Regions from separate parts of the Caballeronia sp. LZ028 genome, predicted to be linked through region 1. Evidence: predicted binding sites of a transcription regulator. Region 1 holds the regulator's gene; the other holds the start of a gene.
The links. Region 1 encodes LexA, which represses DNA repair genes until DNA is damaged. Its sites were predicted from a motif close to ACTGTATNNNNATACAGT; they were not measured.

Region 1 (15,124 bases):
TATGCGTCGAGCAAGGCGGCGCTCGTGTCGCTCGCAAAGACGCTGTCGGCGGAATTGCTGCCGCGCGGCGCGCGCGTGAACGTCGTGAGTCCCGGTCCGGTCTCGACGCCGCTCCACGACAAGCTCGGCCTCATCGATGAAGCCGCCGCGCAGCTTCAAAGCCAGATTCCGCTCGGCCGCTTCGGCAAGTCGAGCGAAGTGGCGGCGACGGTGCTGCATTTGGCGTCGCCGGAATCGGGTTTCATCGTCGGCACGGAGATCATCATCGACGGCGGCATGAGCCAGCTTTGAGCCGATGGCCGAGTTGCACCCTCAACGCATCTGGGGCTGCAACTCGCCCCAGTTGACGAGAATCTGCTGGATGCTGCGCGCATAGGCGTCGCGATGTTTCGGCGATTCGGAGTGATACGCGCCGATCGCGCGCCATGTGTTGCCGTGCTTCACCATCTTCTGCTTGAGCAGCCAGGCGGCGACGAAGACGTTGACGCACGGATCGGCGAGCGCGCGATGCGGAATGCCCTGACGCGCGAGATCGGGAAAATGGATCGAATTGATCTGCAATTGGCCGATATCGATCGAGCCGTTGGCGTTGCGGTTGAGCGCGGCGGCGTCGCCTTTCGATTCGCGCCAGGCGACCGCGCGCAGCACAAGCGGATTGACGCCCTGATAGGCGCCGGCCTGTTCGAAGCAATCGTCGGCGTGAGCGGCGCGCGGCGCGAGCGACGCGGCGAGCAGCGCGCAGGCGGCCAGCGCCGCGCAAATCGGACGGAACATGGAACGTGGCTCCTTCGATTACGGCGCGAGCGCGATGTCGATGCGACGCTCGACGTCTTTCATATACGTGCGCGACTCGTCCGACACCACGAGACGCGGCTCGGGTCCGTTGCATTTGCAATCGGCGACGCGGCGCGTTTTCTTCGCTTTCTTGCTCGCGGATTTGGCAGGCGCATCGTCTTCTTCGCCGCTGGAAGGCGGAAGCATTGCGAGCGTCTTAATCGGCGGATAGACCTACTGCGCGTCAGGTCCGAGCGCCGCGAGCGTTTGCACGGACGCGGGCGCGCTCACGTCGAACGGACCGGCGGCGGCGTGCATCGAAAACAGCGCAGTCGCGAGGATGAGAAATGGGCGCATCGCGTCAGCCTCCCTGCGTCGGCTTGATGGACACGCTGTACGGCTGGCGCGCGCCGGCGGTCAGGTTTTCGAGACTGAGCTTGACCGCATGTCGCGCGGGAATGCCTTTCCAGATCGCCTGATTGAGATAGGGAAAGTCCTGCGCGAGCGCGGTGACGAGAATGGTCGTCGGCTGCTTTTGGGCGGCGGCGAGCGCGCCCGCTTTGGCGAGGATCGCGGTGAGTTGCGGGTCGCGGGCGCCGAGCGCGTCAGCGGGAATCTCGAAGCGGATGATCTCGGCGGAAGCCGCCGGTTTTTCGATCTGAGCCGTATTGGCGGCCGGCATCGGCGCGCAGCCGGTCACGACGAGCGCGACGGCGATGGCAAAAAGTGACGCTGCCCACTTCACTGGCATCTCCTGATTGGGTCATGGCGATATGCGAGTTGTCGGCGCGCACGGGCGCGACTTGATAGCCGCGCGCAAACGTTTCGCCAAATAGGAAGACTTGACTCAGAATTTGCCGATTCGGGGAATCAGATCGCGCGGACGCCGGTAATAGATGCCGCGACCTTGCCGTTGTGACGCTTCGATCAGATGCGCCACCACGCGCCGATGCTCGGCTCGGCATCGAGGGCGCGAAGAAAATCTTCGGCGAAGGCGTCGGCGGTGAGTTGCCGCTCGGGCGTGCCGTCGGGGAAATCGTGCGGATTCTTCAGGCCGCGCGCGTGGCGGAGGACGGCAACCATTTCGGTCAGGGCGGAGAGGGCGTCGAGCGTGTGCGAGTTCATACCGCGGATTACGGCAGGCGCGGCGAAGGCTTGAGCCTTTCCGTCATAAAACCTTCACGCCTTCGGCTTGCGATGCCCGGAAACGAGCGCGCCGGCGTCCTTCGCGAGCCCGAACAGATCGACGACGCCGACGAGCCCCACGAACCCGACGATCAGAAACGCGACGCTGAAATCCTCCGGTCCGATGGAATGGGCATCGTGGCCGTGGATCCATTCGCCGATGCGCAGCGCGATTGCGCCGGCCGCCACGCCGATGCCCATCGTCATCTGGAAGAGCGTGCTCGATAGCGCCGACGCGCCGCTCATCTGTGCTTTCGGCACGTCGGCGAAGGACAGCGTGTTGAGCGCCGTAAACTGCAGCGAACGCGACAGGCCGCTCGCGAACAGCACGGCGACGATCACGAACGTGGGCGTCGAGGGCGTCAGCAGGCTCATCGCGGCAAGCGAGAGCGCGGCGAGCACGCCGTTTACGATCAGCACCGGCCGGAAGCCGAACCGACGCATCACGGGCGTCGTGACGAGCTTCATCGACAGATTGCCCGCGAACACCGTGAGCGTGAGCAGGCCCGAATCGAACGCGTTCATGCCGAAGCCGACCTGGAACATCAGCGGCAGCAGGAACGGCGCGGCGCTGATCGCGATCCGAAAGAGCGAGCCGCCGCCCATCGCCACGGCAAAGGTCTTCACCTTCAGCGCCGACAGATCCACGACCGGATGCGCCGCGCGGCGCAAATGCCGCCACGACGCGATGCCCGCGACGACGCCTACCGCCACCAGCGCGCCGACGAAGCGCCAGTCCACGTCGCTGCGTCCGATCAGTTCCATCGCGTAGAGCAGCGTCGTGCACGCGATGCCGCACAGCGCGAAGCCCGGCAAGTCGAAGCGCCGCGTCGCATCCTCGCGTTCGTTGCCGATGTAGCGCAGCGTCAGCAGCAAGCCGATCAGCCCGAGGGGCACGTTGAGATAGAAGATCCAGCGCCACGAAGAATACGTCGTGATGAAGCCGCCGAGCGGCGGGCCGATCACCGGCGCGACGAGACCCGGCCACGTGATGATCGCGATGGCGCGCATCAGGCCCTCCTTGGGCGTCGCGCGCAAGACGGCCAGGCGCCCGACGGGCACCATCATCGCGCCGCCGATGCCCTGCAACACGCGCGCGGCGGCGAACGCGGGCAACGTCGAGGTCGTCGCGCACAGCACGGACGCGGCCGTGAACACCGCGATCGCGCTCGCGAACACGGTGCGCAGGCCGAAGCGGTCGGCGGCCCAGCCGGAAATCGGGATGAACACGGCGAGCGTCAACAGATACGCCGTGATGCCGAGGCTCATGTCGGCGGGATGCACGTTGAACGAGCGCGCCATCTGCGGCAAGGCGGTGGCGATGATCGTGCCGTCGAGGTTCTCCATGAAGAAGGTCGCCGCGACGAGCATGACGATGAGCGACGAGCCTTTTGTCTCGCGATCGCGTGCTAACGGCATCGGTTGCGTGCTCCTGCCTGACGGGTTGGAAGCTTGCCATTCTAGCCGCGAGAGCAGAGCTTTCGCGCCTATGGTAGGTTTTGCGATTGCCGGAAAATCAGCCAGGCAGCCTGTCCGACAAAGCGCCTACGGTCTCCCCACAGCGCGCAAACAACTCGTCAACAAGAGGAATGAGCAATGAAGTTTCGGAAACTCGGCGATTCGGGTATCGACGTCAGCCTGATCGGGCTCGGCACCATGACCTGGGGCGAGCAGAACACCGAAAGCGAAGCGCACGAGCAGATCGATTACGCGCTCGCCCAAGGCGTGAATCTCATCGACGCCGCCGAGATGTATCCGGTGCCGCCGCGCCCCGAGACGCAGGGCCGCACGGAGGAATACATCGGTACGTGGCTCGCGAAGCATCCGGCGAAGCGCGCCGATATCGTCCTCGCGACGAAAATCGCCGGGCCCGCGCGCCAGCCGCACAATCCGCGGCATATCCGCGGCGCGGGCAACCAGTTCGATCGCAAGAATCTGAACGAAGCCATCGACGGCAGCCTGAAGCGCCTGCAAACGGATTACGTCGATCTGTATCAGCTGCATTGGCCCGATCGCAGCACGATGACGTTCGGCCGATCCAGCTATCCCTATATCGACGATGAATACACGGTGCCGATCGAGGAAACGCTCGCGGCGCTCGCCGATCTCGTGAAGGCGGGCAAGATCCGTCATGTGGGCGTGTCGAACGAAACGCCGTGGGGTGTCGCGCAATTCCTGCGCGCGGCCGAAAAGGCGGGGCTGCCGAAAATCGTCAGCATTCAGAATCCGTACAGCCTCGTGAATCGCACTTACGAGCTCGGACTGTCGGAGTTCACGCACAAGGAAGGCGTCGGGCTGCTCGCGTATTCGCCGCTCGCGTTCGGCTGGCTGTCGGGCAAGTACGAGGGCGGGGCGCGTCCGGCGGGCGCGCGAATCACGCTGTTCGAGCGTTTCCAGCGCTACAGCAAGCCGCAGGCGATCGCGGCGATCACGTCGTACGTCGAACTGGCGAAACGCCACGGACTCACGCCGACGCAACTCGCGCTCGCGTTCGTCAACACGCGCCCGTTCACGACGAGCACGCTGATCGGCGCGACGTCGATGCCGCAGTTGAAGGAGAACATCGGTAGCGTGAACATCGAACTGTCGGACGAAATCCTGGCCGAAATCGAAGCGCTGCACGAGCGTCAGCCGAATCCGGCGCCCTGATTTTCTTCGCCGGCTCAAGCATTTGGCGAAGAATTGCATGCCTTTGCCGCGAATGTGTCAGCATTGATGTTCGCGTGCCCGTCGTTTATCGCTCTGTAATACCGGCCTAATTTTTGGCCCGTACTCTGCCGTAACGCCGCCCGAATCCCGCACCCGAGGATTCGCGGCGCGCTCCCGTGTCATTCGCGGTGCGGTGCTTTTCGTAAGGCACTGCACTTGCTCGATGGTCCTGGTTGCCCGCTGCGGCGCCCCTCGCCACAGCGCGCTCTTCGCAAAGGAGTCGTCGCTCATGTCTCAAGCAACACCTCAGGCCAAAGATCTCGATCGCCTCACGATCGACACCATCCGCACGCTCTCGATGGACGCCGTGCAGAAGGCCAATTCCGGCCACCCCGGCACGCCGATGGCGCTCGCGCCGGTCGCATTCCATCTGTGGCAGAACCATCTTCGTTACGATCCCGACGCGCCGCTATGGCCGAATCGCGACCGCTTCGTGCTGTCGGTCGGGCATGCGTCGATGCTGCTGTACTCGCTGTTGCATCTTGCCGGCGTGAAGGAGTTCGACGGCGACGGCAAGCCGACCGGCAAGCCCGCCGTCTCGATCGACGATATCAAGCAGTTCCGCCAGCTCGACAGCAAGACGCCGGGCCATCCGGAATACCGCATGACGACGGGCGTCGAGACGACGACCGGACCGCTCGGCCAGGGCCTCGGCAACAGCGTGGGCATGGCGATGGCCGCGCGCTGGAAGGAGAGCCGCTTCAACAAGGGCGACGACAAGCTCTTCGATTACCGCGTCTACGCGCTGTGCGGCGACGGCGACATGATGGAAGGCGTGTCGCACGAAGCGGCGTCGCTCGCGGGGCATCTGCGGCTGTCGAATCTCATCTGGATCTACGACAGCAACACCATCACCATCGAAGGCCATACGGAGCTCGCCTACAGCGACGACGTGGAAGCGCGCTTTCACGGCTACAACTGGCACACGCTGCACGTCGACGACGCCAACGACGCGGACGCGCTCGAAGCGGCCATCAACAAGGCGAAGTCGCACACCGACAAGCCGACGCTGATCGTCGTGAAAAGCATCATCGGCTGGGGCGCGCCGAACAAGCAGAACACCGCGAGCGCGCACGGCGAGGCGCTCGGGGAGGAAGAGGTCAAGCTCGCGAAGAAGTTCTACGGCTGGCCGGAGGACAAGCAGTTCTACGTGCCCGACGGCGTCATGCAGCACTTCGCCGACGGCATGGGCGCGCGCGGCAAGAAGCTGCACGCCGAGTGGAAGCAGCGCTTCGACGCCTACGAGAAGGCCAATCCGGAACTCGCGAAAGAAGCGTGGCAGATGCTCGAAGGCAAGCTTCCCGACAACTGGGACGCGGACATCCCGACCTTCGAGGCGGACGCCAAGGGCCTCGCGACGCGCGATTCGTCCGGCAAGGTGCTGAATGCGATTGCGCCGCGCGTGCCTTGGCTGATCGGCGGCGCCGCAGACCTGTCACCATCGACGAAGACGAATCTGAAGTTCGAAGGCGCGGGCAGCTTCGAGCACGACAGCTACGGCGGACGCAATCTGCACTTCGGCATCCGCGAGCACGGCATGGGCGCGGTCTGCAACGGCCTCGCGCTGTCGGGCTTGCGTCCGTACGGATCGACGTTCCTGATTTTCAGCGACTACATGAAGCCGCCGATCCGCCTGTCCGCGATCATGGAAGTGCCGGTGATCTACGTGTTCACGCACGATTCGATCGGCGTCGGCGAAGACGGTCCGACGCATCAGCCGATCGAGCAGCTCGCCTCGCTGCGCGGCGTGCCGGGCCTGTGCACGCTGCGTCCCGCCGACGCGAACGAAGTCGCAGAAGCGTGGCGCGTCGCGCTGACGCATCCGAAGGAGCCGTCGTGCATCGTGCTGACGCGCCAGCCGCTGCCGACGTTCGACCGCAAGAAATACGCGTCCGCCGAAGGCGTGAAGCGCGGCGCCTACGTGCTCGCCGATACCGAAGGCGGCAAGAAGCCCGAGGTGCTGCTGCTCGCGACGGGCAGCGAAGTGTCGCTTTGCGTCGAGGCGTACGAGAAGCTGACAAGCGAAGGCGTCGCGGCGCGCGTCGTGTCGATGCCGTCGTGGGACATCTTCGAGAAGCAGGATCTCGCGTACAAGGAATCGGTGCTGCCGCCGGACGTGCATGCGCGCGTGTGCGTCGAGCAGGCCGCGACGCTCGGGTGGGACCGCTACGTCGGCCGCCTCGGATCGCAGATCGTCATGCACACGTTCGGCGCATCCGCGCCATTGAAGGCGCTGAAGACGAAGTTCGGCTTCACGCCCGAAGCGGTCTACGACGCCGCGAAGAAGCAGATCGAACGCGTGAAATCCAACGGGAAGGAGTGACCATCATGCAGATCGGCATCGTGGGACTGGGGCGCATGGGCGGCAACATCGGGCGGCGGCTCATGCGCGGCGGACATACGTGCGTCGTGTACGACCACAATCCGGAGGCCACCGAAACGCTCGCGAGCGAAGGCGCGACGGGCGCGAAGGATCTCGGCGATCTCGTCGCGAAACTGACCGCGCCGCGCGTCGTCTGGCTGATGCTGCCGGCGGGGAAAATCACCGAAGACACGCTCAACGATCTGCACAAGATCCTCGGCGCGGACGACGTGATCATCGACGGCGGCAACAGCTTCTACAAGGACGATATCCGCCGCGCCGCGCAGTTGCGCGAGCAGGGCATCCATTACGTCGATGTCGGCACGTCGGGCGGCGTGTGGGGCCTGACGCGCGGCTACTGCATGATGATCGGCGGCGACGAGCCGGTCGTGCGCCGCATCGATCCGATTCTCGCGACGCTCGCGCCGGGACGCGGCGACATTCCCGCGACGCCGGGCCGCGAAGGACGCGATGCGCGCGTCGAGAACGGCTACATGCACTGCGGGCCGGTCGGGTCGGGGCATTTCGTCAAGATGGTGCACAACGGCATCGAATACGGACTGATGCAGGCCTATGCCGAAGGCTTTCACGTGCTCGAGCGCAAGGACTCGACGGAACTGCCGGAGAACGAGCGTTACTCGCTCGATCTCGCCGATATCGCGGAAGTGTGGCGTCGCGGCAGCGTGGTGTCGTCGTGGCTGCTCGATCTGACCGCGGGCGCGCTCGCGGGCGACGGCTCGCTCGATCGCTATTCCACCGAAGTCGCGGACAGCGGCGAAGGACGATGGACGATCGAAGCGGCAATCGAGGAAGCGGTGCCGGCGCAAGTGCTGTCGGCGGCGCTGTACACGCGGTTCCGTTCGCGCGATGCCGAATCGTTCCCGGAACGCATGTTGTCCGCGATGCGCTTCGGCTTCGGCGGGCATCACGAGTTTCCGGTGAAGTAGCGCGCTTTCCTTTTCGGCGATGTCAAAACGGCGATCGGCTTTCGAAGTCCATCGCCGTTTTTCATTTCATCATGCGCCGCCTGAAAAGCCACGCGCACAGGAAGAACGGCACGACCGCATACGCGCAGAGCACGAGCGCATGCAGCGCGAAGCCGTCGAACGGGCGGCCGAGCATCGCCGGACGGATCAGCTCCACCGCGTGATACAGCGGCAAGACCTGCGTGACGTGTTGCGCGATCGCGGGCAGTTGCGCGATGGGAAAGAAGACGCCGGAGAGCAGGAGCATCGGCGTGAGCGCGAGCGTCTGATAGAACATGAAGAAGTCGTAGCTCGGCGCGAGCGCGGTGACGACCATCGCCGTGCTGGCGAACGCGAGTCCTGTCAGCACGATGACCGGCAACGCGATCAGCATCGACGGAAAGCTCGCATAGCCGAGCGCGCCCGCGACGATCATGATCGCCACGCCCGACAGCACCGACTTGCTCGCGGCCCAGACGATCTCGCCAAGCACGATATCGCCGAGCGTGAGCGGCGTGTGCATGATCGCTTCCCAGGTGCGCTGAACGTGCATGCGCGAGAAGCCGGAGTACATCGATTCGAAGCTCGCGGACATCATCACGCTCGACGCCGCCGTGCCCGCCGCGAGGAACGCGATATACGACACGCCGTCGACGTGCCCGACCATCAGGCCCAGACCGAGGCCGAGGCCGAAGAGGTAGATCATCGGATCGGCGAGATTGCCGATCATCGAGGCGATCGCGAGTTTCTTCCAGACGAGATAGTTGCGCCGCCACACGGACATCCAGTGCGTGGCGTTCGCGGGCAACGCGCTGGAAAGCGGCGTGAGGTTTTGTGCGCGCTTCGGCTCGCGCTGTTTGTCGATGCGGGATCGTTCGAGCGTATCCATTGGCTCAGTCCACCATCTCACGTCCGGTGAGACGCAGGAAAACATCTTCGAGATTCGCCGGACGATGCAGATAGCGCACGTCCGCGCGGCCCTTCACGCGCGCATGCACGGGCTGCGGATCGTCGACGTAGCAAAAGAGCGTCTCGCCGCTCACTTCCATGCGCGCGACGAGCGGCGCAAGCTCGGCGGCGAGCGCTTGCGGATCGGGTCCGTAGATTTCGATCACGTCCGAGCCGATCACCGATTCGATCAGCTCGCGCGGCCGTCCTTCGGCGATCTTGCGGCCCTCCTCGATCACGCACAGGCGATCGCAGAGACGCTCGGCTTCTTCCATGAAATGCGTCGTCAGCAGAATGGTCTTGCCGCGCGCAAGCAGCGAGCGCAGACGCTCCCAGATCAGATGCCGCGCTTGCGGATCGAGCCCGGTGGTCGGTTCGTCCATCACGAGCACATCGGGATCGTTGACGAGCGCGCGCGCGAGCGTGAGACGCCGCTTCATGCCGCCCGACAACTCGCCGACGCGCGCATCGGCCTTGCTCTCCAGCCGCGCGAACTCCAGGAGCGACGGTACGAGCGCATCCATGCGCGCGCCCGTCAGGCCGAAGTAGCGGCCGAACACCGTCAGATTTTCGCGGACAGTGAAATCGGGATCGAGATTGTCGAACTGCGGTACGACGCCCACACGCTCGCGGGCGAATCGGGCGCGCGCGGGCACCGGCTCGCCGACGAGACGGATCGCGCCGCTATCGGGCGAAGTGATGCCGAGCAGCATCTTGAGCGTCGTCGTCTTGCCCGCGCCGTTCGGTCCGAGCAGTCCGAAGCATTCGCCGGGCCGCACATCGAACGACAGGCCGTCGACGACCGTGCGCTCGCCGTAGTGCTTCCTTACTTCGCTGAATTCGATGGCGGGTGCGCGGTTTCCATCGGCGTCGCGTGACATGCTTTGTTGCAAAGTTTGATCAGTCATGCATCTGTGCGCAGGGAAAGCCGGATGAGGGAAATCCAGCGGGCTAGTGTAATCCATTGCACCAAGGCGGCGCTTGGCGTGCAACCGCATGCTGCGCGGGCGTGTCAAACCCGTGCGGGGCGCGTCGAACCGGTTCCGGCCGAAAGTGCCAGAGGCTTGTCCGTCGACGTTTTTGTGGTTCTGGCACGGTGCCAGCTAGCGTGTTCGCGCCGGTAAGCGTTTTCCAGCGTTGTCTCCCATGGGACGACGCACGATGATGAATCAACGCCGCGGGCAAGCCGCGCTCAACGGCACGTTGGCCAGGGAGGTCAAGATGGAGAGCTACCGAAAAATCCTGCTGTGCTACGACGGCTCCAGAGAAGGCCGCAAGGCACTGCGTCAGGGCGCCAATCTCGCGCTCGACCTGAATGCGGAGACGCATGTGCTCGCGGTGGTGGATATGCGCTCGAGCATCGCGCAGAGCGCCGGACTGCTAACCGACATGGCCTGCGGACGCTTCGAAGAGGCCGCGCGCGACATCCTGCAAGAGGGCGTCGAATGGCTGCGCGAGCGTGGCCTTCAGGCACAGGGACATTTCGCGTTCGGCCATCCGATCGACGAAATCGCGGCGCTCGCCGACAGCCTTCAGGTCGATCTCGTCGTCGTCGGGCATCGCTGCCGCAGCGGCCTCGCGCGCTGGTGGATGGGCGCGGGCAACACGCCGCTGCTGGATCGCGTGAAGTGCAGCATCCTGGTTGCCGTCTGTCAGGCCGGTGAATCGGCCGAAGCGGAAGACGAAGCGGCGTACGCGGCGAAGCCCGTCAAGGCCGAAGCCGGGGCGTGATGCGGTGCGAAGCGTGAACCGCGACGCTTGACGCGTCAACCGTTGAGATCGACCGCGACGAGCTTCCACGACACGAGCCCGTTGCGGTGGAAGATCGCGGAGTATCGCGCATCGCCGGCGCCGTGTTGATACGTGACGACGAACGTGTTCAGGCTTCGATAACCCGCCGTCGTCTGCGGTGGTTCTTTCGGCGGCTGCCGTGCGGCCGTGACGCCGGACGCGGGCGCATTCCCCGCATTCGCTGGTGCGCCGTCGCCAGCTTGCGGCGGACGCTCGCCCGGATCGCCGCGCGGCGGGATGCCGTTCAGAATCGCCGCGACGCCGTCCGGTGTGGCATACGAATCCACCAGCGGACCGACGAGCGCCGCGCCGATCATCGCACCGATGATCGCGAGCGGATTCCCGCTCTTTTGAATATCCACGCGACGCGTGAGCAGCGCCGCGATCTGGTCCTTGAGGCTCGCGCGCAGCGCCGGAAAATCGACGTATTCGTTGACGGTTTGCGCATCGCGGGCATCGGCCGCGCGCTTCACGCGATCGAGTGCGATGTAAGGCGATGCGTAAACGAAACCGAGCGCCGCGACGATAACCAGGACGACGAGCGTAACGACAATAGAACGGGTAGTGCGGGACATGCTTGGGCCAAGCCTCTTGCAAAACGTGAATTACGGATTGACCGCGCGGGCGCCGGTTAAATCCCGTGAATTCACGTCGTGCGTGCGATGGCGTTCCATTCAGGCGAGGATTCCGCCGGCCAGCCCGGCATTTTCCTCGGCGATGCAGCGGTCGATCATGCGCGAAACCTCGTCGATCTTGCCCACCAGAATCACGCGCGATTGCCCGCGATACACGCGCACTGGCGCGCGCTGCTCGGCCTCGGCGTGCACCGTGCTGTTGAGGGAAACGCGAGCGAAGGCCGGCTGACGGGACGGCAACGCGGGCATTTCGTTGAAGAGATCGGGCGTGGCTTCGGCGCGCGGCATGCCGCAGGCGATCAGCGTGCGCAGATGGCGCAGGCGGCCGAATTGACGGAAGGGCAGCAGACGGGCAAAACGTTCCATGATGACTCTCCAGACGATAGGACGCACCGCGGCGCACCGCGCGCGGTGGCCGTCATGCTTGTTGTGTTGTGAGACGCCTGAATCAGGTGTCGAAAGCGGTTGGTGAGGCTATCTTGCGATGTCAATGAGACATTTCGTGTCTCGGTGCGAAAGTAATGTGCTTCGACTTTCGTGCCTTGCCCGTTCGCGGGCCAACATCAGAATTCGCCGGAGCGGATCAGCCCGACGGCAATGCCTTCAAGCGCGAAATCGCCGCTGCCGGCGCGCACGAAGATGTTTTCATACTCGGGGTTTTCGGCGATGAGTTCGACGCCGTCCGCGCGCCGTTTCCAGCGCTTGACCGTGACGTCGTCGCCAAGACGCGCGACGACGATCTGTCCGTCTTTCGCTTCGTTGCGCTTTTGCACGGCGAGAAGATCGCCGTCGAGAATGCCTGCGTCGCGCATCGAGAGGCCGCGCACCTTCAACAGATAGTCCGGCTTGCTGGAGAAGAGCGCGGGGTCGCACGCATAGTGCTGCGAGATGTGCTCTTGCGCGAGGATAGGACTCCCCGCCGCGACCCGGCCGACGAGCGGCAGAGACAATTGCATGATGCTCTGATGCGGCAGCGTGAACTGATGCGGCAGCTCCTCGGACCGATCGATGCGAGATGCATCGCCGAGCAGCCGGATGCCGCGCGACGAACCCGCCGCCAGCTCGATGACGCCCTTGCGGGCCAGCGCCCTGAGGTGCTCCTCGGCGGAATTGGCCGAACTGAAGCCGAGCTCCGCCGCGATCTCGGCGCGCGTGGGCGGAAAGCCCGTGCGGTCGATCGCGCGCTGGATGAGTTCGAACACCTGCTGCTGCCGCGCGGTAAGTTTTGATGTTTTGGTCACTGGCTCGAGCCCCTGATGCACTGTATGAATGGACAGGTGACTGTATTTTTATACAGTATTTGGCGCTTTTCAAGCTTTACTTTAAGTTCGCGGCCACGAAGCCTCCGCACCGTCGGATCGCGCCCGCCGGCGCTTCTTCCATCCAGGAATATCGTTCTTAGCAGTTTTACGTATAAAAAAGTGAATAACGATTATTTTCAATCATATAGAGGCCTCGTTAGACTGATTCCGTCAATTCGATAAGACGGAGAACGGGGAATGCAAAGCATCAACACGGGATTGCGACGGCTTCTTGCTGCGGCGACGCTCGGCGCGGCGGGTTTGATCATGACGGCGCCGGCGCAGGCGGATACGTCGTTTCTGAACGTTTCCTACGACCCGACCCGCGAGCTGTATCAGGACTTCAATCAGGCTTTCGCGAAAAAGTGGAAGGCGGAGACGGGCGAGACCGTAACCTTCAAGCAGTCGCATGGCGGGTCGGGCGGCCAGGCGCGCGCGGTCATCGACGGACTGCAGGCGGACGTCGTTACGCTCGCGCTCGCTTATGACATCGACGCGCTCGCGGGCAAGGGACTCGTCGGCGCGGACTGGCAGAAGCGCCTGCCGGACAACGCATCGCCGTACACGTCGACGATCGTGTTTCTCGTGCGCAAGGGCAATCCGAAGCACATCAAGGACTGGGACGATCTGACGAAGCCGGGCGTGTCGATCGTCACGCCGAATCCGAAGACATCCGGCGGCGCGCGCTGGAACTACCTCGCGGCGTGGGCGTACGCGCAGCACAAGCCGGGCGGCAACGAGCAGACCGCCAAGGAGTTCGTGACGAAGCTCTACAAGAACGCCGGCGTGCTGGATTCCGGCGCGCGCGGCGCGACGACGAGCTTCGTGCAGCGCGGTCAGGGCGACGTGCTCATCGCGTGGGAAAACGAGGCGTTCCTGTCCCTGAAGGAATTCGGTCCGGACAAGTTCGAGATCGTCGTGCCGTCGGTGAGCATTCTGGCGGAGCCGCCGGTCGCGGTGGTCGACAAGGTCGTCGACAAACACGGCACGCGCAAGCTCGCCGAAGCGTATCTCAAGTATCTGTATAGCGACGAAGGGCAGCAGATCGCCGCGCGCAATTTCTATCGGCCGCGTTCGGACAAGGTGCCCGCCGATCTGACGAAGCAGTTTCCGAAGCTGAAGCTCTATACCATCGACGACACCTTCGGCGGCTGGACCAAGGCGCAGAAGACGCATTTCGCGGATGGCGGCGTGTTCGATTCGATCTATCAGCCGCAATAAGCGTCAACCGGCGACGCGGCGCGTTCAAGACGCCGCGCGCCCGAAGCAGCAACGCGCGCCCACCCCGCGCGCAAAAAGGATGATTCAAGGATGACGACTCTCACATTCAGGAAACCGAGCGCGCTACCCGGTTTCGGCCTGACACTCGGCATCACGGTGGCTTATCTGAGCCTCGTGGTGCTGATTCCGCTTGCCGCCACCTTCGCTAAGACGGCGACGCTCGACTGGGCGCAGTTCGTGCGCGCGGTGACGTCGCCGCGCGTGCTCGCATCGTATCGGCTGACGTTCGCCGCGGCGCTCGGCGGCGCGCTCATCAACGCGGTGTTCGGTTTTCTCGTCGCGTGGGTGCTCGTGCGCTACACGTTCCCGTTCAAGCGCATCGTCGATGCGATGGTCGATCTGCCGTTCGCGCTACCGACGTCGGTCGCCGGCATTTCGCTCGCCGCGGTCTACGCGGGCAATGGCTGGATCGGGCAATATCTCGCGCCGCTCGGCATCAAGGTCGCGTTCACGCCGCTCGGCGTGCTCGTCGCGCTGACGTTCATCGGCCTGCCGTTCGTCGTGCGTACCGTGCAGCCCGTGCTCGAAGACTTCGAGCGCGAGCAGGAAGAAGCCGCCGCGTGCCTCGGCGCGACGCGCTGGCTCACGTTCCGGCGCGTCGTGCTGCCGTCGCTCTTTCCGGCGCTGCTGACGGGCTTCGCACTCGCGTTCGCGCGCGCGTTGGGCGAATACGGCTCGGTGATTTTCATCGCGGGCAACGTGCCGATGAAGTCGGAGATCACGTCGCTGCTCATCATCACGAAGCTCGAACAGTACGACTATGCCGGCGCGACCGCGCTCGCCGTCGTGATGCTGTGCGTGTCGTTCCTGATGCTTCTGTTGATCAACACGCTGCAATGGTGGCTGCAGCGCCGCACGAGCAAGACGGGCGCGGCGCCGGTCAACGTCTCCCTGGCAGCGGGAGAAACGGCATGAGCAAGGTGCTTCCATTGCAGACGACGACACAGCGCGACGCGCACGGCCTCAATCCCGTCACCGAGCCGCGCGCCGTGCGATGGCTCCTGACCGGTATCGCACTCGCGTTTCTCGCGTTCTTTCTCGTCGTGCCGCTCGTCGCGGTGTTCGTGCAGGCGTTCGCCAAGGGCATCGACTATTACTTCGAGTCGCTGAAGGATCCCGACGCGTGGTCCGCGATCAAGCTCACGCTGATCACCGCCGCGATCGCCGTGCCGC
Region 2 (15,124 bases), 860 kb from region 1:
TCAGCCAGAATACGACGCTCGCGACCAGAATCGCGACGCCGAGCGCACCCGTTTTCGCGAGCAGATCGATGAAGATGTCGTGCGCGTTGTTCGCGATCTCGACGCCGCCCAGATCGCGCACGAGGTCGAACTGATAGCGCGGAAACTCGCCCCATCCGACGCCCAGCAGCGGATGCGTCTTGAACATCGTCCAGCCGTACTTCCAGAGCGCGAGCCGCGGCGCGATCTGACTCGCTTCCTGCATGCGCTCCGCCGCCGATTGCGCGAGCCCGAAATCGAAGCGCACGTTCGCCCAGCGCACGGCCGCGTTCACCGCGAAAAAGACGATCGCGAGCAGAATCGGGACGATCCACGCGCGCGTATCGCGGCGGCCGGGGCCGTCGAAGCCTTCCGACGCGACCGGCCGCCCAAGCACGAACGCCATCCAGAAGCCGGCGACGACGATCACCGCCGTCTGCAGCCACGGCCCGCGCGATACGGTCAACGCGAGCCCGAGCGAGTAGATCGCCGACAAGATCAGCCACAGAACGAGCGGCAGCCGACGCGCCTGCACGAAATAAAGCGCGCCCGCCAGCGCGAACGCGATCACGGTCGCGAGGTGATTCGCCTGCGCCATGTTGCCGAACGGGCGCCGTTCGATCATCACGTTGTACGCGACCACGAACGGCGTGAATTTCACTTCGAGATGCAGCAACTGCACGATCTGACAGAAGACCGCGAACAGTCCGCCGACCATCAGCGCAGCCGCGCCGATACGCAGCGTCTTCTCGCCGAGCCCCGCCCGCACGAGACCGAAGCCCGTATGCACCGCGAGAAACGAAGCGAGCAGATACGCGCCGCCGAGCCAGTTCATCGATGGCTGCGCGATCGGCAACAGCACCGTCTGCGCGACGAGCAACACGCCGAACGCAAGCGGCATCAATGCGACGACCGGCGATGCGAACGGCACCTTCGGCTCGGAGACGCGCACGAGGAGCGCAACCGTCGCACCGAGCGCCAGATAAAGCGCGAGCGCGCTGTATTCGGCGTAGAAGGTCGGAATCGGATACGTGTGGTTGACGACCGCGAAGGGAAACGTCAACGCAAGGCACAGAACGGCGAAGCAGAGAAAGCGCGCGTATTGGGAAGGCATGAGGAACTGGGAACGTCGGCGACCGGCGCACTATACAAAACTTTGCCCCCGCTGTCCGTCGAACGGCCGGTTTTGCTACCAAATCGCCAACTTTCGCGCAAAAACGACGGCGCGACGGCGCGGCGGCGACGTAAATCCTCCCGCCGCGCTTCGCCTCAGTGCTTACGCGCGGCACTCCGGCGGTGCGAGATTGCCTGGCAATGTCGGCGCCTGCGCAGGCGTCGGACCGGCGCCCGGCGCGGGCAGCGACGACTCGGTCTTCTTGCCCGCGAAGCATTCCCACGTCACCGACCCCGATTGCACGGAACCGCGGCTGAGCGACACGCGCGCCGTAGGTGTATCGGCGTTGTCGGGTGTCGAAGGCACGAGCACGAGCGTGTTCGAACCCGCCGGCGCGACGCGCGTCGTATAGGCGATCGTGATCTGCCCGTTGTCGCTGTCGACGTGAATCGACTCGACGTTGCGCGTGCCCGGCGGCGACGCGAATCCGCCCGCCAGATCCGCGCCGCTCGCCGCGTTCTCCGCCACTGCGAGGCGCGCGGCCGCCGCGAGCGTCATGCCCTCGCCCACGCGGCTTCGGGCAAGATAATCCTGATACGCCGGTATCGCATACGCCGCGACCACGCCGACGATCGCAAGCACGATCATCAGTTCGATCAGTGTGAAGCCGCGTGTCAGCGCATCTTTCGTGCGCCCGAACCACCATGCGCGCCGTTCGCGCGGCACGTCCAAAACCGAAGCCTTCGTCGTCATTGCTACTCCCTGAAAAACAGAAAAGCGCCCTTCCGCGCAATGCGGTCAGGACGCTTCGATCGTATTCAGGGAGCCGCTCCGGCGGCAGTCAGCCGAACGGCCTAGGAGAAATCAACTCGCCGCGCGATTGCCGTCGGCGAGCGCGCGCCGCTTGAGCAGCCAGCCCAACGCGACGACAAGCAACGCGCCCGCCAGACGCGCCGCATATCCGACGAGTTCGGTATTGAGCGCGGGCCATCGGTCGATGAATGGATCGTCGATGATGAGGCCGCCCGCGATCCAGCCGAGCAGACCCGCGCCGAGCAGCACGACGGCGGGCAAGCGGTCGAGCAGCTTCAGCACCAGCGTGCTGCCCCAGACGATGAGCGGAATGCTCACGACCAGGCCGAAGATCACCAGCGTGAGCCTATGACGCGGATCGGCGGCTTCGGCCGCGCCCGCGATCGCGATGACGTTGTCGAGGCTCATGACGGCATCGGCGACGATGATCGTCTTCACCGCCGCCCACAGCCGGTCGGATGCGTCGATCTGATGATCGTCGTGGTCCGGCTGCATCAGCTTTACGCCGATCCACAGCAGCAGCAAGCCGCCGAGAAACTTGAGAAACGGAATGTCGAGCAGAAAGACCGCGAACGCGATGAGCACGACGCGCAGGATGATTGCGCCGAGCGTGCCGAACACGATGCCGCGCGTGCGCTGCCGATCCGGCAGATTGCGGCAGGCGAGCGCGATCACGACGGCGTTGTCGCCGCCGAGCAGAATGTCGATCACGATGATCTGAACGACCGCGCCCCAATGGAGCGTCGAAAAGAATTCAAGCATGAGGCTGAAATGAAAAAAGCGAGGAAGCAGCGCTCCCTCGCTTTTCAATGGCTTTTACGAAAGGAATCAGTAAGAGTACCAAACCCTCGCGTAATTTGCCTGCTTCGATCAGAGAACCGACTTCAGCAGACGTGCCATCTCCGACGGATTCTTCGTGACCTTGATGCCGCACGCGTCCATGATTTCGAGCTTGGCGTCAGCCGTGTCCGCACCGCCCGAGATCAGCGCGCCTGCGTGGCCCATGCGCTTGCCCGGAGGCGCCGTCACGCCCGCGATGAAGCCGACGACCGGCTTCTTCATGTTGTCCTTGATCCAGTAAGCGGCGTTCGCTTCGTCCGGACCGCCGATCTCGCCGATCATGATGACGGCGTCCGTTTCCGGATCGTCGTTGAACATCTTCATCACGTCGATGTGCTTCAGACCGTTGATCGGATCGCCGCCGATACCGACCGCCGACGACTGGCCGAGGCCCAGCGCCGTCAACTGGCCGACCGCTTCATACGTCAGCGTGCCCGAACGCGACACGACGCCGATGCGGCCCTTCTTGTGGATGTGACCCGGCATGATGCCGATCTTCAGCTCGTCCGGCGTGATCGTGCCGGGGCAGTTCGGTCCGAGCAGCAGCGTCTTGCGATTTTCGCGGCGCATGCGGTCCTTGATTTCGAGCATGTCGCGAACCGGAATGCCTTCCGTGATGCAGATCGCGAGATCGAGATCGGCCTCGACGGCTTCCCAGATCGCGGCGGCAGCGCCCGCGGGCGGCACGTAGATGACCGAAACGGTCGCGCCGGTTTCGGCCTTCGCTTCCTTCACGGACGCGTAGATGGGAATGCCTTCGAAGTCTTCGCCGGCCTTCTTCGGGTTCACGCCCGCGACGTACGCTTCGCGGCCGTTCGCGTATTCGCGGCAGGCGCGCGTGTGGAACTGGCCGGTCTTGCCGGTGATGCCCTGCGTGATGACCTTCGTGTCTTTGTTGATCAGAATCGACATGTAGTGACCTCTGTTCGTTTGGCGTCGCCATGCAAAAAGCCAGGCGCCGCCATTCGTATCTGGTGGAACGCTCTCTTAAGGCAACAAGCGAACGCGCTTACTTGCCTTCGGCCGCCGCGACGACCTTCTGCGCGGCTTCTTCCATGCTGTCCGCCGAGATGATCGGCAGGCCCGAGTCGGCCAGCATCTTCTTGCCGAGGTCTTCGTTCGTGCCCTTCATGCGCACGACGAGCGGCACCTTCAGGTCCACGGCCTTCGACGCAGCGATCACGCCTTCGGCGATCACGTCGCAACGCATGATGCCGCCGAAGATGTTCACGAGGATCGCCTTCAGGTTCGGGTTCTTCAGCATCAGCTTGAACGCTTCGGTCACTTTCTCGGTCGTCGCACCGCCGCCGACGTCGAGGAAGTTCGCCGGCTCGCCGCCGAACAGCTTGATGGTGTCCATCGTGGCCATCGCGAGGCCTGCGCCGTTCACGAGACAGCCGATGTTGCCGTCGAGCGAGATGTATGCGAGGTCGAACTTCGACGCTTCGACTTCAGCCGGATCTTCTTCGTCCAGATCGCGGTACGCGACGATTTCCGGATGACGGAACAGCGCGTTCGAATCGAAGTTGAACTTGGCGTCGAGCGCGATGACCTTGCCTTCGCCGGTCACGATCAGCGGGTTGATTTCCGCGAGCGATGCGTCGGTTTCGAAGAACGCCTTGTACAGGCCTTGCAGGATCGCGCGCGCTTGCGGGATCGATGCATCGGGAATGCCGATCTTGCGTGCGAGATCATCGGCGTCCGCGTCTTGCAGACCGGTCGACGGCTCGACGGCGAACTTGTGCAGCAGTTCCGGCGTCTTTTCCGCGACTTCTTCGATGTCCATGCCGCCTTCGCTCGACGCCATCAAGACGATCTTCTGCGAAACGCGGTCGAGCACGAGGCCGACGTACAGTTCCTTCTTGATGTCCGCGCCTTCTTCGATCAGCAGGCGATTGACCTTCTGGCCTTCGGGGCCGGTCTGGTGCGTGACGAGCTGCATGCCGAGGATCTGGTTCGCGTATTCGCGGACCTGTTCGATCGACTTCGCGACCTTCACGCCGCCGCCCTTACCGCGTCCGCCGGCGTGAATCTGCGCCTTGACGACCCAAACCGGGCCGCCCAGCTCTTCCGCGGCCTTGACCGCATCATCCACCGAGAACACGGGTTTGCCGCGCGGGACCGCGACGCCGAATTTCCGCAGGATTTCCTTACCCTGGTACTCGTGAATCTTCATGCGTGATTCCTTCAGTCTGAGAGTTGGAGTGAACTTCTGTTTGCTTGAACCGCTGATTCTTTTCTTGTTTGAATTCCGTGCGTGAGCGCGAGCGCTGCTTGCGCGCTACGAGGCGGACTTTGTCTCCGGCCTGTCTTGCACCGTTGTTCCGGATCTGGATGGTTCGCCGGGCGCGTGGCCGAACCAGCGCGGGTAGTGTTCCCTGACCGCGGGTCCGTCGAAACGCAGCGCGTGGCATCGGCCGAGCTGAAACGGCGGCTCGTCGCGCTGCGCGTTGGCGTCGGCTTGCTTGAATGGATTGCCGTCCTCGATCTTCCAGACGTCGCCCGCGAATGCCTGAATGGCTGCGGTCGGCAAGACCCCGCACAACTCGGTGAGATGCGTGCAGCCGGCAGTGCCGCGCAGCAGCGTGTTGGCTTCGCGGCGAAAATTCTGGAGGAGATTGAGCCCGATGAGCTTGCGATAGACCGCATTGGACTCGGCGCACAAACCGCCATACGGCGCCCAGTCGGACGACGCTTCGACGTCGACGATGCTGAGTGTGCGATCGATGGTGATGCGCAGCCAGAGTTCATGGATCGGCAGGCCGTGCGGCCGGACGCCCGTCGCGAGCTGGAAGTCGCGCGGCTTCTCATCGGTTAGACAGGCTTCGATATCCCACAGGCCGTCGTCGCGTTCGAACGCTTCCACTCGAATCGCGCGGCTATGACGCAATTGTCGGGGAGCGGGAGGCGAGAGAGGCATGCTGGAGTGAGCCGGTACGGGGAAAACCGTGGAATTTTAGCATATCGGGTATTTCGAGCCGGGCATGTGCCTGACGAATGGAACGCGCGTGCGGATCAAGCCGAACGGGCGCTCAGTCGTCGACGATTTCCTCGCTCCAATCTTCGTCACCGCCCTTCAATATCTTGCCGATCGTACCGCTCGAAAAACCGCGCGCAGCCAGAAAGCGCGCCTGCTTGGCGCGCTCGGCGGGCGTCTCCGGCGGCACGCCGTATTTCTTTTCCCACACCGCCCTGGCGCGCGCGGTTTCGGACTGCGCGAGCTTGTCGGCGGTTTCGCTGATGAGCGTTTCGCCGACGGCATGCCGCTTCAGCTCGCTGATGATCCTGCTGCCGCCCATGCGCGACGCCCGCCGATGCACGACGCTCTCGACGAAGCGCTCGTTCGACAGCCAGCCATCGCGCTCGAGACTGTCCAACAGGGATTCGAGCGGAGCGGCTTCTTCGACGTACGGACGCAGCTTGCGCGACAACTCCGCGCGGCTGTACTCGCGACGCGACAGGAACGCGAGCGCGCGGCCCTTCAACGAGCGTTGCGGACGTTTGGGATTGTTGACTTCGTTTGCCGATGTCTTGCGGGTGCGCTGGCTGGAGCGGCTATAAACCGTTTCGCCGGAAACGGCTGGCAATGGCTCGGAAGGCACGCATTGTTCGAAGGGCTCGAATGGATCGGCGTCTTCGAATGGGTCCGGCGGGTTAGCGGACGGCGGGCTGCGATCGGCGGGGGGCGCCTTCGGCTGCGCTGTCGCCTGCTTCAGTAAGGCGCGAGCTTGTTCCAGGCGGGCCGCGCGATCATTCGCGTCTACGCTGCTTTCATCCCTTTTAACAGGCTCGAAAACGCGATGCGCCGACGCGAATGACTTCGCGCCGGCGCGTTCCTTGTTGCTGCGCCTGAAGCCGCCTGACTTCGACGATGCACCGCGCCGCTCGCTGCTTCGCTCGTAGCGATCGACGGAATCGGAATCGTCGCCGGTTCCGTTATCCGCCGGGTCTGCCTTGGATCCGAGCCGGCGCGTCTGCATCTTCCTTCAGGCTCGATGCTTACTCGTCGTCGGCCGCTGCGGCGCTTGCGACGACAGCTTCGCCCAATGCAGCGACGCCCAGCGATTCGCGGATCTTGTTCTCGATCTCGCGCGCGATGTCCGGATTTTCGCGCAGGAATTCCCGCGCGTTGTCCTTGCCCTGACCGATGCGATCGCCGTTGTAGCTGTACCAGGCGCCCGCCTTGTCGACCAGCTTCGCCTGCACGCCCAGATCGATGATTTCACCCTGACGCGAAATGCCTTCGCCATAAAGAATGTCGAAGATGGCTTCGCGGAACGGCGGCGAGACCTTGTTCTTCACAACCTTCACGCGCGTCTCGTTGCCGATGACTTCGTCGTTCTTCTTGATCGAACCGATACGGCGGATATCCAGACGCACCGACGAGTAGAACTTGAGCGCGTTGCCGCCCGTGGTGGTTTCCGGGTTGCCGAACATCACGCCGATCTTCATGCGGATCTGGTTGATGAAGATGACGAGGCAGTTCGTGCGCTTGATCGTGCCAGTGAGCTTGCGCAGCGCCTGCGACATCAGACGCGCTTGCAGACCCGGCAGCGAGTCGCCCATTTCGCCTTCGATTTCCGCCTTCGGCACGAGCGCCGCGACCGAGTCGATCACGATCATGTCGATGGAGCCGGAGCGCACCAGCGCGTCCGCGATTTCGAGCGCCTGCTCGCCCGTGTCCGGCTGCGAGATCAGCAGTTCGGGCACGTTCACGCCGAGCTTGCCGGCGTACTGCACGTCGAGCGCGTGTTCCGCGTCGATGAACGCCGCCGTGCCGCCGAGCTTCTGCATCTCCGCGATCACCTGCAGCGTGAGCGTGGTTTTACCCGACGACTCCGGACCGTAGATTTCCACGACACGACCGCGCGGCAAGCCGCCGACGCCGAGCGCGATGTCCAGCCCGAGCGAACCGGTGGAAACCACTTGAATGTCTTCGACCGCCTCACCTGCGCCGAGCCGCATGATCGACCCTTTGCCGAATTGCTTTTCGATCTGCGAGAGCGCGGCGGCCAGGGCCTTGCTCTTCTCCGCAGTCATGCCAGCCGGGCCTTTCTTGCTTTCTTCCATGAATCGTCCTTTGCTATGATGAACGGCGTCTGAGGCAGTGTTCACGGGGTTTTTCGCCGCTCGATCGAGCATACGAAACCGCCCTTCCCACTCACGCAGACACTGTATAAAAAAACAGTAGTTTTTGCAAGCCTGTCGCGGCGTGGCGCAGCTTTTTTTCCACGTCGCCCAAGCACGCAAGAACCACGAACACCTGGAGACCGCCGCGCCGGGCGACACACGGTGCCGGCAATGCCGATGCGCTTCATCGCGCATGCATGGCGTACAAAGGCGCACACGACGATGCGAATCCTCATTGCCGAAGACGACAGCATACTCGCGGACGGGCTCGTCCGATCACTCCGCCAATCGGGATACGCCGTCGACCATGTGAAGCATGGCGTCGAAGCGGACACCGCCCTTTCCCTGCAAACTTTCGACCTGCTGATCCTCGATCTCGGCCTGCCGCTGATGCCCGGTCTCGAGGTGCTGCGCCGCCTGCGCGCGCGCAATTCGCAGATGCCCGTGCTGATCCTCACCGCCGCCGATTCCGTCGACGAGCGCGTGAAAGGTCTCGATCTCGGCGCGGACGATTACATGGCGAAGCCCTTCGCGCTCAACGAACTCGAAGCGCGCGTCCGTGCGCTCACGCGCCGCGGCGCGGGCGGCGGTCCGACCGTCGTCCGGCACGGCTCGCTCGCCTTCGATCAGATCGGGCGCATTGCGACCATCGGCGATCAGGTCATCGATCTGTCCGCGCGCGAACTCGGCGTGCTCGAAGTGCTGCTGCAGCGAACCGGCCGGCTCGTATCGAAGGAGCAGCTCGTCAATCACCTGTGCGAGTGGGGCGAGGAAGTCAGCAATAACGCGATCGAGGTCTACGTGCATCGGCTACGGAAGAAGATCGAGCCGAGCGGCGCGAAGATCATCACGGTACGCGGTCTCGGTTACACGCTGGAGAAAGCGGCCGCCACGACGAACGGCGCGGGCGGGCCGCACGCCGGCGAGTCCGCCGGCCATCACTATAAGTAGGCCGCATGGCGTCGCCCGTTTCCCACGAAACTCAGCGAAACGCACAAGCGAACGACGACTCCGACGCGCTGCGCGACGCGCGCTACGCGAATCCGTTCGCGCCGCCCGACGAGCTCGAGCCCGACGCCGAAACGCATCCACGCTCGCTCTTCGGCGAGATTCTCGACTGGATGCTCGCGCCGCTGCTGCTGCTCTGGCCGATGAGCATCGCGGTGACGTATCTGGTCGCGAAATCGATCGCGAACGGGCCGTTCGACCGCGCGCTCGAAGCCGACGCCTACGTGCTCGCGCGCCAGATTCAGCCGGTAAACGGCGTCGCGGAACTCCGCCTGCCCGACGCGACGCGCGATTTCCTGCGCGCCGATAACGTCGACAGCGTGTTTTTCCAGGTGCTCGGCACGCGCGGCGAACTCGTCGGCGGCGATCGCGACATGCCCTTGCCGCACGACGACGATCGTCCGCAGCCGGGCATCGTCGAGTTTCGCGACGATGTGCTGCGCGGCAACGATATCCGCGTCGCATACACGACGGTCGATCTGCCCGGCCTCGCGCCCGGGCGCGATCCGCACAGCGCGCAGCCGGTGCTCGTGCAGGTTGCGGAGACCCTCGACAAGCGCAGCCAGCTCGCCAACGACATCATCAAGGGCGTGATCCTGCCGCAGTTCGTGATCCTGCCGCTCGCGATCATCCTCGTATGGTTCGGGCTTTCGCGCGGGCTCGCGCCGCTGCACGCGCTGCAGTCGAACATCCGCGCGCGCCGCCCCGACGATCTCTCGCCGCTGCAGGCCGGCAGCGCGCCGCCGGAGATCGCGCCGCTCGTCGCGTCGTTCAACGACCTGCTCACGCGCCTCGAACAGAACATGGAGTTCCAGAAGCGCTTCATCGCCGATGCCGCGCATCAGATGAAAACGCCGCTCGCGGGCCTGCGCATGCAGGCGGAACTCGCGATGCGCCAGGACGTCTCGACGGAAGTGCAGCGCTCGCTAGAACAGATCGCGATGAGTTCCGAGCATGCCGCGCGTCTCGTCACGCAATTGCTCGCGCTCGCGCGCGCCGAGAATCGCGCGACGGGGCAGATATTCACGCGCATCGTCCTGACCGATCTCGCGCGGCTCGCGGTGCGCGACTGGGTTCAGGCGGCGCTCGCGAAACGCATGGATCTCGGTTATGAGGAGCCGCCGTTTGCGGTCGAAGTGGAAGGCAATGTCGTGATGCTGCGCGAGATGCTGTCGAACCTGATCGACAACGCGATCCGCTACACGCCGGCGGGCGGGCGCATCACCGTACGCGTGCGGACCGACGACGACGATCTCGATCTCGTGCATCTGGAGGTGGAAGACACGGGACTCGGCATTCCGGCGGCGGAGCGCGAGCGCGTGGTCGAGCGCTTCTATCGCATTCTCGGGCGCGACGGCGACGGCAGCGGACTCGGTCTTGCCATCGTCAAGGAGATCGCGGCGATGCACGGCGGCGCGCTCGCCATCGAGGATCACGTGTATCAGGACAGCCCGCGACTCGCCGGAACGCTTGTCCGCGTCAGTCTTCAGCGGGTTTTTCCTGCCCGGGACAAACCCTGAGCGCGAGCGCGGCAGATTCGCATTTCGCGCGCACGAAGCACGAGCATAGACGAATTTAGACGGTCGTTCGCATCACATATGCGCGGCTTCGGCGCAAATCGTCGTTTCGGACGTCACTCGCGTCCGGACACGCCGCGTCAGAACGCCGTAAGTTTTCGTTCCAATAATCCTTTGCACCGGGAGCCGCCTTATCGCGGACCGATGTAATCGAAAATCAGAACAGGAGACGATGCATGGCTACGGTCGAAGGGCGCGTGTCACACGCACCGATGACGGCGGAGGAGAAGAAGGTCATCTTCGCTTCGTCGCTCGGCACGGTGTTCGAATGGTATGACTTCTATCTGGCGGGCTCGCTCGCCGTCTATATCAGCAAGACGTTCTTCTCGGGCGTCAATCCGACGGCCGGCTTCATCTTCACCTTGCTGGGCTTCGCGGCGGGCTTCGCGGTGCGTCCGTTCGGCGCGATCGTGTTCGGGCGGCTCGGCGACATGGTCGGGCGCAAGTACACGTTCCTCGTGACGATCGTCATCATGGGTCTGTCGACGTTCCTGATCGGCTTCCTGCCGGGATACGCGACCATAGGCATCGCGGCGCCGATCATCTTCATCGCAATGCGGTTGTTGCAAGGCCTCGCGCTCGGCGGCGAATACGGCGGCGCGGCGACGTATGTCGCGGAACATGCGCCGTCGAACAAGCGCGGCGCGTGGACGGCGTGGATCCAGACCACGGCGACGCTCGGCCTCTTCATCTCGCTGATCGTGATTCTCGCGGTCCGCACGATCATGGGCGAAGAGCAGTTCGGCGCTTGGGGCTGGCGCATTCCGTTCCTCGTATCGATCCTGCTGCTCGCGATCTCGGTGTGGATTCGGATGAAACTGCATGAATCGCCGGTGTTCGAGCGCATCAAGGCGGAAGGCAAGACCTCGAAGGCGCCGCTCAAGGAAGCGTTCGGCGAGTGGAAGAACCTGCAGATCGTGCTGCTCGCGCTCTTCGGTCTGACGGCGGGACAGGCGGTCGTGTGGTACACGGGCCAGTTCTACTCGCTCTTCTTCCTCACGCAGACGCTCAAGGTCGATGGCACCAGCGCGAACATCATGGTCGCGGTGGCGCTGCTGATCGGTACGCCATTCTTCGTGTTCTTCGGGTCGCTGTCGGATCGTATCGGCCGCAAGCCGATCATCATGGCGGGCTGCCTGATTGCCGCGCTCTCCTTCTTCCCGCTCTTCAAGGCGCTCGCGCACTACACGAATCCGACGCTCGAAGCCGCGACGCAGAAGTCGCCGATCGTCGTCATCGCCGATCCGGGCGAGTGCTCGTTCCAGTTCAATCCGGTGGGCACGGCGAAGTTCACGAGCTCGTGCGATATCGCGAAGAGCGCGCTGTCGAAGGCCGGTCTCAACTATGAGAACGTGGCGGCGCCGGCGGGCACGCAGGCGCAGATCAAGGTCGGCGAAACGGTGGTGAACACGTACGACGGCAAGGCCGCCGACGCGAAGACGCAAGGCGCGGCGTTCGACAAGACGCTCGCCGGCACGCTGAAGAGCGCGGGTTATCCGGCAAAGGCCGATCCGGCGCTGATCAACTGGCCGATGGCGATCGTGGTGCTGACGATCCTCGTGATCTTCGTGACGATGGTCTACGGCCCGATCGCGGCGATGCTGGTCGAGATGTTCCCGGCGCGCATCCGCTATACGTCGATGTCGCTGCCGTATCACATCGGCAATGGCTGGTTCGGCGGCTTCCTGCCGGCGACCGCGTTCGCGATCGTCGCCGCGAAGGGCGATATCTACTCGGGCTTGTGGTATCCGATCGTGATCGCGTTGATCACCTTCGTGATCGGCATGCTGTTCGTGAAGGACACGCGCAAGTCGAATGTCTATCACGAGGATTAATCGACGGGCTTCTGCGCGATTTGTTAAATAAATCGCGCAGAAGGGGTTGACACGCGCTTCGACGCTCGCCATAATCTCGTCTTCTTTCGGCGAATTAGCTCAGTCGGTTAGAGCGACGGAATCATAATCCGCAGGTCCGGGGTTCGAGTCCCTGATTCGCCACCAGCTTCAAGAAAAAGCCGCTGTTCCACAAGGACAGCGGCTTTTTTGTTTTCTGCGCGCGACCGCTCTCCACGTCGCGCTCATGCTTAAATAGCGCGTCCGCTTCCTCAAGCATCCAGAACGTGCCCACCTTCGACCAACTCGCGGCGACGATCCGCGACCGCTTCCCCGATCTGAGCCCGCAATTCCAGGCCGGCGCCGCCTTCCTTCTCGACTATCCCGACGAAGTCGCCGTCCTCTCGATGCGCAAGGTCGCCGAGCGCGCCAAGGTCCAGCCCGCCGCGATGGTCCGTCTCTCCCAGCAACTCGGCTTCCCCGGCTGGAACGAGTTGCGCGAAATTTTCGTGAGCCGCGTACGCACGCGCCCCGAACCGCTGACGACGCGCGCCCGTTCGCTCGTCAAAGGCGGCGCCGACAATCACCTGAGCCGCGATCTCGCACACGCGCAATCGCACAATCTCGAACTCACGCTCGCGCAAAACGCGCAGAGCGTCGTCGATACGGCGAAGACGCTCAAGAAAGCGCCGCATGTGCACGTCGCGGGCTTTCGGTCGTGCTATCCCGTCGCGTTCGGCCTGCTTTATGGATATCGCCTGTTTCGGCCGTCGGTGAGTTTGATCAGCGGCGAAGCGGGCACGCTCGAAATGCAACTGCGCGGCATCGAGAAAAAGCACGCGGTGGTCGTCGTCAGCTTTGCGCCGTATTCCGTCGAAGCCGTGCGCGTCGCGCAGGCGGCGATCGAGCGCGGCGCGAAACTCATCACGCTCACTGACAGCGCCGTGTCGCCCATCGCGCTGAACGCCGATCACACGCTAATCTTCGCGCACGAATCGCCGTCGTTCTTTCCGTCGCTCGTCGCGGCGTCGGCGCTGGCGGAGATGCTCGTCGCGCATCTGCTCGCGCTCGAAGGCAAGGACGCCGTCGCCCATCTCGAACAGGCCGAAGCCGCGCTGCACGCGCACGGCGCCTACGCGGCGAGCTAATCGGCCGAGCGTTGCGTCACACGCGATATTGACAACATATGTTGTTATCACGCTAGAATGTCACATCGCGTGTTGCACGCGCATTCCGCATTCGAAAGGCAGGCACCATGACCACGGTATTTCATCGCGCGCCGCGCGCCACGCTTCCGGTCGCCGTCCGCGGCGACGGCATCGAGATCGTCGATTCGACCGGCAAACGCTACATCGATGCATGCGGCGGCGCAGCCGTCTCGTGTCTCGGACACAGCCATCCGCGCGTGATCGAAGCCATCCAGCGGCAAGTGCAGCAGTTGCCGTACGCGCACACGTCGTTCTTCACCACCGAGCCCGCCGAAGAACTCGCCGACCGGCTCATCGATGCCGCGCCGAAAAATCTCGGCCACGTCTACTTCGTGTCCGGCGGCTCCGAAGCGATGGAAGCCGCGCTCAAGCTCGCGCGCCAGTATTTCGTCGAGAAAGGCGAACCCGCGCGCCGGCATTTCATCGCGCGCCGGCAGAGCTATCACGGCAACACGCTCGGCGCGCTCGCGATCGGCGGCAACGCGTGGCGGCGCGAGCCCTTCCTGCCGATGCTGATCGAAGCGCATCACGTCACGCCCTGCTTCGCGTATCGCGAACAGCGGGCGGGCGAAACCGACGAAGCCTTCGCGCAACGTCTCGCCGATGAACTTGAAGCGAAGATTCTCGAACTCGGAGCCGAATCGGTGGCGGCGTTCGTCGCGGAAACGGTCGTCGGCGCGACGGCGGGCGCGGTGCCGCCCGTGCGCGAATACTTCCGCAAGATCCGCGCGGTCTGCGACAAATACGGCGTCCTGCTGATCCTCGACGAAGTGATGTCGGGCATGGGCCGCACCGGTCATCTGTTCGCGTGCGAGGAAGACGGCGTGTCGCCCGATATTCTCGCGATCGCGAAGGGTCTCGGCGCGGGCTATCAGCCGATCGGCGCGACGCTCGTCAGCAACGCGATCTTCGATACGATCGTCGGCGGCTCGGGCTTCTTTCAGCACGGCCACACGTATATCGGTCACGCGACGGCGTGCGCCGCGGCGCTCGAAGTGCAGAAAGTCATCGCCGAAGAGAAACTGCTCGACAACGTGAGGGCGCGCGGCGAACAACTGCGCGCGTTGCTGCGCGAGCGGCATGCGGATCATCCGTTCATCGGCGATGTGCGCGGCCGCGGCCTGTTCACCGGCGTCGAACTGGTTCAGGATCGCGCGGGCAAGATGCCGTTCGATCCGAAGCACAGGCTGCACGCGGTCATCAAGAGCGAGGCGATGAAGCGCGGCCTCATGGTGTATCCGATGGGCGGCACCGTCGACGGCCGCATCGGCGATCACGTACTCATCGCGCCGCCGTTCATCACGACAAGCGCGCAAATCGAGACGATCGTCGAGCGGCTCTCCGATGCAATCGATGGCGCGCTTTCCGTCATCCAGTGAGAACAAACATGAAGAAGCGACTTCCCGATTTCGACATCGCGCAGGCTTCCGATGCGCAAAGAGCCGTGTTGCAGGACATCGTGAGCGGACCGCGCGGCAATCTGAACGGGCCGTTTCTCGGTTGGATCTTCAGCCCGGAACTCGCGCAGCACGCGCAAAAACTCGGCGCGTTCTGCCGCTACGAGACCGGCCTGCCGCTGCGCCT

Region 2: a site for LexA is predicted at 7,957-7,974, ahead of recA (recombinase RecA). Genes of this name have one in related genera too.

Annotation. Positions count from the first base shown of each region.
Region 1 is NZ_JARUXN010000001.1:1,626,132-1,641,255, forward strand. It holds gene QCE58_RS07800 (SDR family oxidoreductase) at 1-291, shown strand, start outside; gene QCE58_RS07805 (lytic transglycosylase domain-containing protein) at 313-774, opposite strand; gene QCE58_RS07810 (hypothetical protein) at 793-981, opposite strand; gene QCE58_RS07815 (hypothetical protein) at 1,009-1,131, opposite strand; gene QCE58_RS07820 (hypothetical protein) at 1,136-1,525, opposite strand; gene QCE58_RS07825 (hypothetical protein) at 1,702-1,899, opposite strand; gene QCE58_RS07830 (MFS transporter) at 1,954-3,378, opposite strand; gene QCE58_RS07835 (NADP(H)-dependent aldo-keto reductase) at 3,556-4,608, shown strand; gene tkt (transketolase) at 4,898-6,991, shown strand; gene gnd (phosphogluconate dehydrogenase (NAD(+)-dependent, decarboxylating)) at 6,997-7,977, shown strand; gene QCE58_RS07850 (ABC transporter permease) at 8,039-8,884, opposite strand; gene nodI (nodulation factor ABC transporter ATP-binding protein NodI) at 8,889-9,824, opposite strand; gene QCE58_RS07860 (universal stress protein) at 10,165-10,674, shown strand; gene QCE58_RS07865 (DUF2939 domain-containing protein) at 10,710-11,309, opposite strand; gene QCE58_RS07870 (hypothetical protein) at 11,409-11,735, opposite strand; gene lexA (transcriptional repressor LexA) at 11,933-12,610, opposite strand; gene QCE58_RS07880 (sulfate ABC transporter substrate-binding protein) at 12,869-13,891, shown strand; gene cysT (sulfate ABC transporter permease subunit CysT) at 13,982-14,866, shown strand; gene cysW (sulfate ABC transporter permease subunit CysW) at 14,863-15,124, shown strand, end outside.
Region 2 is NZ_JARUXN010000001.1:763,916-779,039, reverse strand. It holds gene QCE58_RS03700 (Wzy polymerase domain-containing protein) at 1-1,132, opposite strand, end outside; gene QCE58_RS03695 (pilin) at 1,295-1,885, opposite strand; gene QCE58_RS03690 (TerC family protein) at 1,997-2,707, opposite strand; gene sucD (succinate--CoA ligase subunit alpha) at 2,816-3,697, opposite strand; gene sucC (ADP-forming succinate--CoA ligase subunit beta) at 3,795-4,961, opposite strand; gene QCE58_RS03675 (DUF2889 domain-containing protein) at 5,067-5,705, opposite strand; gene recX (recombination regulator RecX) at 5,818-6,765, opposite strand; gene recA (recombinase RecA) at 6,785-7,855, opposite strand; gene QCE58_RS03660 (response regulator transcription factor) at 8,138-8,866, shown strand; gene QCE58_RS03655 (sensor histidine kinase) at 8,872-10,443, shown strand; gene QCE58_RS03650 (MFS transporter) at 10,677-12,335, shown strand; tRNA gene QCE58_RS03645 (tRNA-Met) at 12,424-12,500, shown strand; gene QCE58_RS03640 (MurR/RpiR family transcriptional regulator) at 12,620-13,480, shown strand; gene QCE58_RS03635 (aspartate aminotransferase family protein) at 13,588-14,919, shown strand; gene QCE58_RS03630 (carboxymuconolactone decarboxylase family protein) at 14,928-15,124, shown strand, end outside.